Regions from separate parts of the Paenibacillus sp. FSL L8-0470 genome, predicted to be linked through region 3. Evidence: predicted binding sites of a transcription regulator. Region 3 holds the regulator's gene; each other region holds the start of a gene.
What was found. Region 3 encodes Rex, which represses fermentation and respiration genes when NADH is low (regulators of the CRP and FNR family bind a similar motif). Its sites were predicted from a motif close to TTGTGAAATATTTCACAA; they were not measured.
Positions count from the first base shown of each region.

Region 1: NST99_RS13375 (DUF1641 domain-containing protein) is a predicted target of Rex. The motif match lies at 1,215-1,232, and genes of this name have one in related genera.
Region 2: qoxA (cytochrome aa3 quinol oxidase subunit II) is a predicted target of Rex. The motif match lies at 2,126-2,143, and genes of this name have one in related genera.
Region 4: NST99_RS33335 (cytochrome ubiquinol oxidase subunit I) is a predicted target of Rex. The motif match lies at 1,308-1,325, and genes of this name have one in related genera.

Region 1 covers NZ_JBBOZM010000001.1:2,974,191-2,977,358, forward strand. Annotated here, with positions in the region: gene NST99_RS13365 (alpha-galactosidase) at 1-289, shown strand, start outside; gene NST99_RS13370 (nitroreductase family protein) at 370-987, opposite strand; gene NST99_RS13375 (DUF1641 domain-containing protein) at 1,314-1,751, shown strand; gene NST99_RS13380 (NAD(P)/FAD-dependent oxidoreductase) at 1,792-2,970, shown strand.
Region 2 covers NZ_JBBOZM010000001.1:1,037,120-1,040,287, forward strand. Annotated here, with positions in the region: gene qoxB (cytochrome aa3 quinol oxidase subunit I) at 1-820, opposite strand, end outside; gene qoxA (cytochrome aa3 quinol oxidase subunit II) at 864-1,880, opposite strand; gene NST99_RS04780 (polysaccharide deacetylase) at 2,410-3,168, shown strand, end outside.
Region 3 covers NZ_JBBOZM010000001.1:4,875,460-4,878,627, reverse strand. Annotated here, with positions in the region: gene dinG (ATP-dependent DNA helicase DinG) at 1-1,200, shown strand, start outside; gene NST99_RS22305 (redox-sensing transcriptional repressor Rex) at 1,290-1,982, shown strand; gene NST99_RS22300 (amidohydrolase) at 1,969-3,168, shown strand, end outside.
Region 4 covers NZ_JBBOZM010000001.1:7,309,326-7,312,493, reverse strand. Annotated here, with positions in the region: gene NST99_RS33350 (S1C family serine protease) at 1-194, shown strand, start outside; gene NST99_RS33345 (cold-shock protein) at 583-783, shown strand; gene NST99_RS33340 (cold-shock protein) at 985-1,215, shown strand; gene NST99_RS33335 (cytochrome ubiquinol oxidase subunit I) at 1,440-2,849, shown strand; gene cydB (cytochrome d ubiquinol oxidase subunit II) at 2,836-3,168, shown strand, end outside.

The DNA of each region.
Region 1 (3,168 bases), 1.9 Mb from region 3:
GTTCGGGGAGCAGTACAGACTGCTCAGCCCGTTTGAAGGCAACGAGACCGCATGGCTGATTGTGGCTGAAGATAAATCTGAGGCTGTTGTCGTGTATGCCCGGACACTGGCCGAGCCCAATGATTCACTGTATTATCTGCGCCTGAATGGACTGGATCCTGAAGCGGATTATGAGTGGCTGGAAGGCGGAGGCGTGTACGGAGGAGATCATCTTATGTATGCGGGGCTGCCATTGCCGAATCTGCACGGTGATTTCCAGAGCGTGCTCTGGCGTTTCCGCAGAGTCTAGGATTTAGCCCTTTATATTTTCACAAAAGGCCTTGCCGCGATACTGCGGCAAGGCCTTTTTGCATGCCAGACGGGTCCATCTCAGAAGAATTCAACAAACTCATTTACCGGCTTGCGGTAGCCGCGCGGTCTGATCTTGCGTTTGTAGTCCTTGCCGATGGTAATCATCAGAGCCGGCACAAGATGGTCCGGGATATTGAGGGTGGCCTTGATGGCTTCGGGATCAAAGCCGATCATCGGGCAGGTATCCCAGCCTTTATCCTTGGCAATCAGCATGAACTGCATGGCGGACAGGGAGGCGTTGCGAATGGCTTCATCACGCTGGAAAGCATCATTTCCTTCATAGGCATCGTTGATGGATTGGATGGTGTTGTCATATTCCTCCTGGCTCATAGCGCCAAGCAATTTCAGTCCGCTGTAAATTTCCGGTGCCTGCTGATAGGCATGCTTATCTCCGAGCACAATAATAACGGCGGAAGCTGTGTGGATTTTATATTGGTCATAAGCACCTCTGCGGATTTCCTCCTTCAGTGCCGGATCGCTGATCACCTTATAATGTGTATGCTGCAAATTGGAGCTTGAAGGGGCGAGCCGGGTGAGAGAGAACATGTCCTCCAGCTCGTTTTGCGGGATCTTGATCCCTTCCACGAAATTCATAGCTGATCTGCGGGATTGCACCAAATCTGTAAAAGTACTCATGATAAATACCTCCAAATGGTTATAAATTGATAGTTAATAAATATCAATAACTTATGTAAATAAACTTACTTACAAATGGTTACTTACTTAAGATAGCACGGCAATTGGGAATCGTCAATGATGAATTACACTAAATCGTGAAATTAAGTTCAAATAGAAGAAAATTAATAAAAACGACAGAAAAGAAGTGATTTTAATCACAAAATAAGGTTATAGAGGCAAAAAGATTGTGACGTTTATTACATAATGGGTGTTATAATAGACGCATGGGTTATTGAATTGACTATTATCAAGCGTTACAAGCTAATGCAGAGGAGAGTCCAACAATGTCAGAAACAATTACGCAAACCACTCCTGAACAGGAAGCACCGAAAACCTCTTTAACCAAAGAGGATGTTCTGGATCAGCTTTTGAAGCCGGAAGTTCAGGAATCATTAACAACCTTGATAGAACAGCTGCCGCAGCTTACACAGCTTGTAGGTGTATTAACGAAGTCTATGGACTTTGTACAGTCGGTTGCATCCGATGAAGTACTCAAGAATGATACGGTGGGCGCTATTAAAGAAATTGCCGAGCCGGTAGTAGGTTCCGTCAAGAATATGGCGGCTACTGTGATCGAGGCGAAAGACCGGGCAAATGAAAGCAGCGAGACGATCAGCGTGTTCGGAATGATGAAGATGATTAAGGATCCGCAGGTTCAGAAGCTTCTCCGTTTTTTGAATGCTTACCTGCAAGTCAGCGGCGAACGCAGCCAGCAGAAATAATTAATTCTAATCTCATACGTAAGGACGGAGGAAACATCATATGTCAAAACATATTGTTATTCTAGGAGCAGGTTACGGCGGATTGCTGAGTGCCTTGACAGTGCGCAAATATATGAGCAAGGCTGAGGCAAAGATCACAGTTGTCAACCAGTATCCAACCCACCAGATTATTACCGAATTGCATCGTCTTGCCGCAGGCAGCGTGGAAGAGAAAGCTGTTGCTATGCCGCTGGCGAAGCTTTTTGCCGGTAAAGACATTGATCTTAAAATTGCCAAAGTAAAATCCTTCTCCGTTGAAAGCAAACAAATTGCGCTCTCGGATGGCACGAATCTAACTTACGACGCCCTTGTTGCGGGCCTTGGCAGCACGACGGCTTATTTTGGAATTCCGGGACTTGAACAATACAGCATGGTATTGAAATCGGCTGCTGACGCCAATAAAATTCACGGTCATATCGAAGACCGGATCCGTGAGTACGCAAAAACCGGCAATGAAGCTGACGCGACGATTCTAATCGGCGGTGGCGGATTGACGGGTGTTGAGCTTGTAGGTGAAATTGCGGACGTGCTGCCCAAGCTCACCAAACGTTATGGGGTGGATCAAAAAGAGATCAAGCTGCTGCTCGTGGAAGCAGGTCCGAAGATTCTCCCGGTACTGCCCGATCACCTGATCGAACGCGCTACATCAAGTCTTGCTGCACGCGGCGTACAATTCCTGACCGGTCTAGCCGTTACCAATGTGGAGGGCAACACCATTGATCTGAAGGATGGCCAAAAAATTGTGGCCAACACGTTCGTATGGACCGGCGGTGTACAAGGAAATCCGCTGATCGGTGAATCCGGTCTTGAAGTTAACCGTGGACGTGCAACGGTAAATGAATTCCTGCAATCCACATCGCATGCCGATGTATTTGTTGCCGGTGACAGTGCCGTTGTATTTGCTCCGGACGGCCGTCCTTATCCGCCGACTGCACAAATCGCCTGGCAGATGGGTGAGCTGATCGGCTATAATCTGTATGCTTACCTTAACAATAAATCGCTGGATACCTTCAGTCCGGTCAATTCGGGCACACTGGCCAGCCTGGGCCGTAAAGACGGGGTTGCTATTATCGGCGGCAACTCAACGCCATTGAAAGGCTTGCCTGCAACGATGATGAAAGAAGCAAGCAACATCCGTTATCTGACACATATCAAAGGGTTGTTCAGTCTGGCGTATTAATATTCATTAGCCGGCTTTTCTGCTTATAGGATCCCCTTTTAGTTACCCGAAAACACCTGGTTTTTTTTGAGGTGCGGGTGCTGGAAGGGTTTTTTTCTGTGCTGAATTAGTTCACGATGCGAAGTGCGCTTTGAAATCCTGCCATAATTGAGGGTGCCCGGAGAAATTCTATTTGATATAATGGAATATGTTTATACC
Region 2 (3,168 bases), 3.8 Mb from region 3:
AGAACAGGTTGGCCCAGAGCATATCCATCCCGCCGTTGGCCATCGTGAAGAATTGAGAACCAAACAGCCGGTCGAACATCATCAGGGCAAGTGCCACAGTCAGCACAGGGAAGGCAAATACGATAATAATGTTTGTAATCAGTACGGACCAGGTGAACATTGGCATCTTCATCAGTGTCATGCCTGGTGCACGCATTTTAAGAATCGTCACGATGAAGTTAACGCCTGTGATCAGTGTCCCGATACCGGAAATCTGCAGCGCCAGAGAGTAATAGTTATTACCGACCGTAGGGCTGAATTCCAGACTCGCCAGCGGGAAGTAAGCCGACCATCCGGCATCCGGCGAGCCGCCGATTACGAACGAAATGTTAAGCAGCATAGCTCCCATGAAGAAGAGCCAGAAGCTGACCGCGTTCAGCCGCGGGAAGGCCACATCTCGCGCGCCGATCTGCAGTGGGATAATTACGTTCATTAAACCGATGATAAACGGCATGGCCATGAACAGAATCATGATCAGACCATGGGTGGTAAAGACCTCGTTATAGTGCTGGGCATCGAGGAATTTCATTTCCGGCGCTGCCGTTTGCAGACGCATCATCATGGCGTCAACGCCACCGCGGAACAGCATAAGCAGTGCGGCCAGGATATACATAACCCCGATCTTCTTATGGTCTACAGTTGTAAGCCATTCGCGCCAGAGGTATCCCCATTTCTTGAAATAGGTAAGCCCAACGAGAATCCCGATGGTCGCAAGAGCGATACTGATCATTGCTCCGTATATCAGGGGTTCGCCGTGAACCTTAAATTTGTCTAAATCCATTAGGGTAGCTCCTTTCAGGTTGTTACATTAAACTGTGAACGAGTTAGTGGCCCTCGTGTGTGTGTTCTTCTACAGGTGAGCTTGGAAGCGGCTCATTCACCTCTGGGTTGGGCTCGCTGTCAAATTCGGTCTGGCTGGACGGTTCAGGGGAAGGGTGGATGTCCTTGTTATCCTGATGATCCATATTTCCGTTATCCATATCCATTTCCGTACCATCCCCGCTCATATGCTCGCTATGGTCTCCCGGCGGCGGGCTGAACTCCAAGTGGGTGGAGGAATAGGTTTTGCGTCCAAGATGTTCGGCAGCCAGCAGGCCTTTGAATTCATCCTCTGTAAGCTTAGGCGCGGTATCCTTAACCTCTTTGACCCATTCGGCATATTCTTTGTCGCTCATCACAAGCGCCTCGAATTCCATGTGGGCGAAGCCTTTACCGCTGAAGTTCGAGTTCTTGCCGATAAATGAACCTGCAGTGTCAGCGGAGAGATTAAGTTCTGTAAGCATGTCGCTCATCGCATACTTCTGTCCGGCAAGCTGTGGAATCCAGAAGCTGGTGATGGTACCGAAAGAGTACAGTCTGAACTCTACTGCACGGTGAATCGGGAAATTGACGTAGTTTACGGTTTCAATTCCCTCCTCAGGATAGCTGAAATGCCATTTCCAGTTGGAAGAAGAGGCGTAAATAACCAATGGTTTCTGGTCCTTGTATTCCTCTGCAACATTTTCAACCGCATGGGTTGATTTTACAGTCACCACTGACAAAAAGGTTACGATGATAATCGGGATAATAATCCAGATGGCTTCGAGAACCTTGTTGCCCTCCTCATGTTCTGGAATGTAACCTTCGTTGCTTTTTTTCGCCCGGTATTTCACCAGTACGAATATATATAAGATGTAGACAACTGCCAGGACCCCGATCATCACCAGAATGGACAGGATGATGGTGTCAGATAAAGTGCGTGCGGCCGGACCCTTCGGATTCAGAACGGTGAGCGAACTGCATCCCGGCAGAAGAAGGATTAGGCTGAGGAACAAAGCGTATAACGGACCCTTTTTTTTCATATAGAACTCCTTCCTTCAAAACTTCTTTTCATTGCCGTTCATTAGCCAATAAAGATTAACCTGTATCTATAGTAAGAACTACTTACCCATAATGCAAAATACATATTTTAACAATAAAGCCACATAAGACCTTAATAATGGCGAACAAGTTAAATATGTGTGATCGAATTGTTACAAATGTCGTAAGGTATGACAAAGATCACTGTAGTGGTGCGGTTTAAGGTAATTTTAAGGTTGTTCAAATTTTGTTCACTTTTTCACAAATGTTACTAATTTCGTCACAATTAATTTGTGTAATAAACTCTGATTTTAACCGCTTTTTGCGGCCGCGACAGGTTTCGACGATTGTTGCGATTTTTTGATAAATATTAAGAATATGTCTTTTGTCACTGTGAAAAAGTAACAAGATATTCTTTGGGCGGTTACAATCTCTCAAATTCAAATCTATCTATGTGTGATAAAGTATAGATAAATATACATAGATAGGAGATTACTGCTTGTGCGAATGAAAAAAACAATGCTGTTATTCATGTCTTTATTCTTATGTTTCGGTATTCTACAGAATACGGCAATCGCAGCCGGAACGAATCCCTCATTACGTCTTGGTGTGAACGACACACTGACGGAAATAGAAGCTGTTTCTGTAAAAGGTAACTATTATGTTCCAGTACGCGCTTTGGCGCAGAAGCTGAAGTGGAACATTTCCATGCTTCAGGACGGGGTTCAGATCGCCGGAGGCGGCAAATCCCTTTTACTGCTCAAAGATGACGGAGGTGCCAAACTCCAGAATGATACTATTGTTCAAATAAGTAGCTTTGTGCAGAATGGATCGCTGATGGTTCCGTTGCGGATAAGTACTTATCTTGGGTATATGATAACCTTTGAGCCGGATAAATATTTACTAAGAGTGCGGGATACATCGGCAGCTTTGGATGATGTCGCGTTCGTAAGCCAATTCAAGAGCGAATTAAAGCCGATTGTCAGCGCAAAGCCGGCTCCGGAGACAACCCCGGGCAAGCAAGGAAGGATAGTGTATCTTACCTTTGACGACGGACCATCGGCAACGACTTCGCAACTGCTGGATATTCTGGGTAAAAATGAGGTAAAGGCGACCTTTTTTATGCTTGGACCCAATATGAACCGGTATCCATCGGCAGTAAAACGAATTGAAGAGGAAAGCCACGGACTCGCACTCCACGGTATGACTCACCGCAAAGAGAAGTTTTATGCTTCTCCGGGTGCAGCACTTGCCGAAATGTCAGCTGATAATGCGGTGCTGAAGAAGATC
Region 3 (3,168 bases):
CCCGAACGCAGCGATGCAGCGGCAGGTGAAGCCGGCCAGCTGGTCACACGCCTGCTTCCCGGCAGCAAGCCCAAAGATTGGGAAGAGCTGGCGGCGCTGGAGAATACGCTGCACTTAGCCCTGAGCGACATCATCCGCAGGGGTGACAAAATGCTCAGCGAGATGCGCGATACGGAGAGTCAATCGTCTTCGGACAGCCTGGTGACCGATATCGGAGGCTTATTCAAGGATTTGGCATCCATCCGGGAACAAATCCGCTTCTTTATGGGTCTCAGTGACGATAATATCGTGTACTGGATGGAAGGGAGCGGCAACTACCGGGGCAAGTCGCTTCAGCTCTACGCCGTGCCTGTCGATGTAAGCAGCCAGCTCAAGGATCTGTTCTTCGACAAGAAGAAGAGCATAGTGCTGACCTCGGCCACGTTATCGGTCGACAAGTCCTTTCAGTTCATGATTGACAACCTTGGTCTTTCTGAAGCCTCAGAGCAAGGGCGTCTCATGACATCGCTGCTGCCTTCACCGTTCAAGTACCGTGAACAGGCGCTGCTTGTCATCCCGCGCGATTTCCCCAGTGTTAAGGGCAGCGTAGGCGATGCGCGTTTTGTAGACAAGCTGGTGCATTCGCTGGCTGAAGCGGCGGCGGCGACCAAGGGGCGGATGCTGGTGCTGTTCACCTCCTACAAAATGCTGCGCCAGGTTTATGATCCGCTGAAAGAGGCCTTGGCTTCCCAGGACATTACGGTTTTGGGCCAGGGTGTGGAGGGAGGCAGCCGCAGCAAGCTGATCCGGCGTTTTCAGGACAGCTCTGCATCGGTATTGCTTGGAACAAGCAGTTTCTGGGAAGGAGTCGACATCCCTGGCGAGGCGCTGACCTGTCTTGCGATTGTAAGGCTGCCGTTTCAGCCGCCGAATCATCCGCTTGCTGAGGCAAAGGCAGAGCTTCTGCAGGCCCAGAAGAAGAATCCTTTTATGAAAATGTCTGTTCCACAAGCAGTGATCCGGTTCAAGCAGGGTTTTGGACGATTGGTTCGTACAGCGCAAGACCGGGGAATTGTTATTGTATATGATACCAGGGTCATCGAAGCTTATTACGGGAAGTACTTCCTGTATTCACTCCCTGGTCCGAAGATGGAGCACATGCTTACCGATCAGATGGTTCCGCGGATTGCGGAATGGCTTGACGAGGGCGGCGTTTCCTAATCTGTCATTGTTTATAAATTTTTTTTATCTCTTTGTGCCATAGGCTGTGTCCCGTTCGTGGAGCGGGCACTGCACGTGGTTATCATACGATATCGCGTCAGTGCAATTCTAAATTAGGAGGAGAAAACATGAAATCGGATAAAATATCGGAGGCCGTCGTTCGCAGACTCCCAGTGTACCTGCGTTTCCTGAACGATCTCCAAAAGCGTGAAATCTCAACCGTTTCTTCTCAGGAACTCGGGCAGAAGCTGGACCTTAATCCGGCGCAGATTCGTAAGGATCTGGCCTATTTTGGTGATTTCGGCAGAAAAGGCATTGGATATGACGTGTCTTATCTCATCGAAAAGATCCGTCATATTCTGAAGCTGGATCAACAAATCAATGTGGCCCTGGTAGGTGCCGGTAACCTCGGTCATGCCTTGTCCAATTACAATGCTTATCTGAAGGATACTATGAAAATCACCGCTGTATTTGATTCTTACGCTCCCAAGATTGGACAAAAGATCAACTCTCTTACGGTTCAGCCAATGGAGGAGCTGAGTCAGACCATCCGTGATCAGGGAATCCGGATCGGGATCATCACTGTACCGGACAGCGAGGCACAGAATGTGGCTGATATTCTGGTAGAATCGGGCATCGAGGCGATCCTGAATTTTGCACCGGTCATTCTGAAGACACCTGCAACCATCCGGATTCATGCTGCCGACTTTACGACTGATCTGCAAAGTCTGGCGTATTATTTACATGATGGAAAGGAAGGAATTACAGATGAGCAGCAATAAGATGATAATTGCAAACGGACGTTTTCTGGTTCCCGGAAGCGAGAAGCCGGTCCTGAGCGGTTATATGACTATAGAAAATGATTTGATCACATACATAGGGGAAGAGAAACCCGTTTTTGAACAAGGCACAGTGACGCTCGACGGCAGCCGCCTGCTGTTCATGCCGGGTCTGGTCAATACCCATGGCCATGCTGCGATGTCGCTGCTGCGCGGCTACGGGGATGATATGGTCCTTCAAGCCTGGCTGCAGGAGAAAATGTGGCCGATGGAGGAGAAGTTTACGGGAGATGATGTCTACTGGGGCACTTCCTTATCCGTTCTGGAGATGCTGAAAGGCGGCACAACCACCTTTTTGGATATGTATGATCATATGGACCGGGTGGCCGAGGTGGTCGAACATTCCGGCATCCGTGCGGTGCTGATGCGCGGTGTTATTGGTCTATGTCCTGAAGAGGTGCAGAACCAGAAGCTTGCGGAAGCTGTTGCGTTCGCCCGCAACTGGCACGGCAAGGCTGACGGCAAAATTACAACCATGATTTCACCGCATGCCCCGTATACTTGTCCTCCGGACTTTTTCATGCGGTTTGTGCAGGCAGCACATGATCTGGACCTGCCGATGCATACGCATATGTCGGAAACGCTGCGTGAAGTGGAGCAGAATGCCGCTGATTACGGCCTGCGTCCTGTAGCGCACCTGGAGAAGCTGGGAATGTTCACCCGCCCGTCCTTAATCGCCCATGGTGTCCATCTGAACGATGAGGAGATCGAAATCCTCGCCCGCCACAAGGTGGGGGTGTCCCATAACCCGGGCAGCAACCTGAAGCTGGCCAGCGGGGTTGCGCGGGTGCCTGAGCTGCTGAGAGCCGGAGTCAAAGTTTCGCTGGGTACGGACGGGGCGGCAAGCAACAATAATCTCGATATGTTCGAGGAAATGCGGCTTGCAGCACTGATCCATAAGGGCGTCAGCGGGGATCCTACCGCAGTTCCCGCACCGGAAGCGCTGCTGATGGCCACGCAGTACGGGGCGGAATCAATCTTCCTGAACCAGGTGGGCCGCCTTGCAGCAGGGATGAAGGCTGATTTTATTGCGATTGATATCGACCAGCCCCATTTACTGCCGCATAGCGACTTGCTCTCCCACGCCGTGTATTCGGCCAGCGCCAAGGATGTCGAGCATGTCTGGGTG
Region 4 (3,168 bases), 2.4 Mb from region 3:
CGGCCAAGGATGCAGGACTGCAGTTCAATGATGTGATTACCAAGTTTGACAATGAACCGATCACATCGACCCTTTCGCTGCGCAAGTATCTGTATGATCACACCAAAATCGGAGATGATCTGAAGATTACTTATTACCGTAACGGAGAGGTAAAACAGGTGACGGTGAAACTTCTTGAAAAACAAAAGGAATAAAAGCGGCATCAGCCGTATATAATAATGTGGCAGTCAAGATCAGCGAGACGGCCCAGCCGTCCTTATTATAAAATTAAGGACGGCATCCGTTTCGAAGTCAAATCATCTGGGTATATTACTTAATATGGATGCAAATCCCCCTTTTTATAAAGACTGGTAGCCCTTACATTGGGAACAACACCTTATAAGGGGAAATACGGATATATTCGGATGTTGGCTTGCCTTTGTAACTCCGGTGTGGTAACATGAGATTAATCATACATTTGATACCTAATTCTCGTATTGAAAAGGGCTGTCAATGGTAATACAACCTTTTTCAATGTGTGAATTTTTTCTTTGTTTGAAGATAAAAAGAACATATTAATTTAAATTTGTGGAGGTAACACACATGCAAACAGGTACAGTTAAATGGTTCAACGCAGAAAAAGGATTCGGTTTCATCGAAGTTGAAGGCGGAAGCGACGTATTCGTTCACTTCAGCGCAATCACTGGCGACGGCTTCAAAACTTTGGACGAAGGCCAACGCGTTGAATTCAACGTTGTTCAAGGCAACCGCGGACCACAAGCCGAAAACGTTGTAAAACTGTAATAATAGAAGCACCGTCCCCGCTTTTGCAAGTTGGGACGGTCTTTTTTTATAAGATCAACTGCTATATCATCATGAAACCACAACATGATCTTGAAGTAGAGCAACTGCAAATGAAGGATTGTAAGCATCTTAGAAAGAGTATAATTGGATGCTTTTTTACTTGTTTCTCAACTTGTAACATAAAGGAAGGGAGGAACGGCAATGAACTACCGGAAGAAGCCTTTAGAGGAAGTACCGGAAGAAAATACCGCAATTTGGGCCTGTACCAATGATGGATGCAACGGATGGATGAGGGATAATTTCGCATTTGAACATGCGCCTTCTTGCCGTCTCTGTCATGCCCCAATGGTTCGCAGCATGAAGATGCTGCCGCAATTGCTTAATTCTAATGGCGATCTCAAATCGCTGAAGAAGGGTATTTCGATTACCTAACCAATGCCTTTATGAGTCAAGCTTTCTATAGAACGACGAACAAATCCAAGACGGTAAAACCGTCTTATTTTTTTTGCTTTCTGAACGTAATATTGTGATATTTGTCACAAATTTATTGTTTTTTAGGCTGAATCCGGGTGTATAATGTGATAATTATCACACTTTAAGCCTTAAATTTTTGACAGAATAGACATAACGAATGGGGAGAAGAAAGGGGAAGGAACATGGATACAGTTATGCTGTCGCGTATACAATTTGCGTCGACGACGATCTTTCATTACTTCTTTGTACCGGTATCTATTGGACTTGCACTCTTGATTGCGATCATGGAGACGATGTATGTCCGAAAAGGCAACGATGAGTACAAAAGAATGGCGCAGTTTTGGGGAAAGCTATTTCTCATTAACTTCGCAGTAGGGGTAGTAACAGGGATATTGCAGGAATTCCAGTTCGGAATGAACTGGTCCGATTATTCCCGCTTTGTCGGGGATGTATTTGGGGCTCCACTTGCCATTGAAGCGCTGCTGGCGTTTTTCCTGGAGTCTACATTTATCGGCCTATGGATTTTCGGCTGGGACAAAGTCTCCAAGAAGATTCATTTACTGTCCATCTGGATGGTAGCGCTGGGAACGATGTTATCGGCATTCTGGATTCTCGCAGCCAATTCCTTTATGCAGCACCCTGTTGGTTTTGCGATGAATAATGGCCGGGCCGAAATGAATGATTTCCTGGCTTTGATGACAAACGGACAATTGCTGGTGGAATTCCCGCATACGGTGCTCGCGGCTTACGCTACAGGGGCATTTCTGGTTACGGGCATCAGTGCCTATAAAATGCTCAAGAAGCAGGATGTGCCTTTCTTTAGAAAATCGTTCGAAATTGCGGCGATTGTCGGCATTGTCTCCTCTATGGGTGTAGCCGTTGCAGGTCATGCCCAAGCGCAGTATCTGGTAGAGACGCAGCCGATGAAGATGGCAGCTACGGAAGCCCTTTGGGAGGACAGTGGTGACCCTGCGGCTTGGACAGCCAGTGCTTTTATCGATCCTGACAATAAATCAAACTCTGGGGAAATCAAGATTCCTTATATGCTGAGTTTCCTGTCCTACAGTAAGTTCTCCGGTGAAGTTAAAGGGATGAATACGCTGCAGGCTGAATACGAACAAAAATACGGCCCGGGGGATTATATCCCGCCTGTGCGTACGACGTTCTGGAGCTTCCGGATCATGGTGGTTGCAGGCACGCTGATGATTGTGCTCGGCATGTATGCGATGTATCTGATGTGGCGCAAAAAGATGGAACGTCCGAACACCTGGTTTATGCGGTTCATGTTCTGGGGGCTGCTGCTTCCGCCAATTGCTAATACTGCAGGCTGGATCATGACAGAGATCGGACGTCAGCCTTGGACGGTATTCGGATTAATGACGACAGAAGACAGTGTGTCTCCTAATATATCGGCTGGACAGGTGCTGTTCTCGGTGATCTCCTTTACGGCGATCTACGCTATTCTGGGAGCGGTGCTGATCGGATTGTTCATCAAAGTTATTAAAAAAGGCCCTTATGCCATGGATAACGATCACGATCACGGTCAGTCGCATGATCCATATAATAAGGAGGGATCGCATGCTTTCTCTTAATGAATTGTGGTTTGTGCTGATTGCGGTATTATTTATCGGATTTTTCTTCCTGGAAGGCTTCGACTTTGGCGTAGGAATGGAAACACAGTTCCTGGCCAAGAATGATACGGAACGCCGGGTGCTGATCAACTCGATCGGGCCGTTCTGGGATGCGAATGAGGTATGGCTGCTGACGGGCGCTGGCGCGATGTTCGCTGCTTTCCCCAACTGGTACGCAACGCTGTTCAGCGGATTCTATATTCCGTTCGTCTTTGCCCTGCTGGCGCTGATTGCCCGCGGTGTCGCCTTTGAATTCAGAGGCAAGCGTGATTCACTGGCC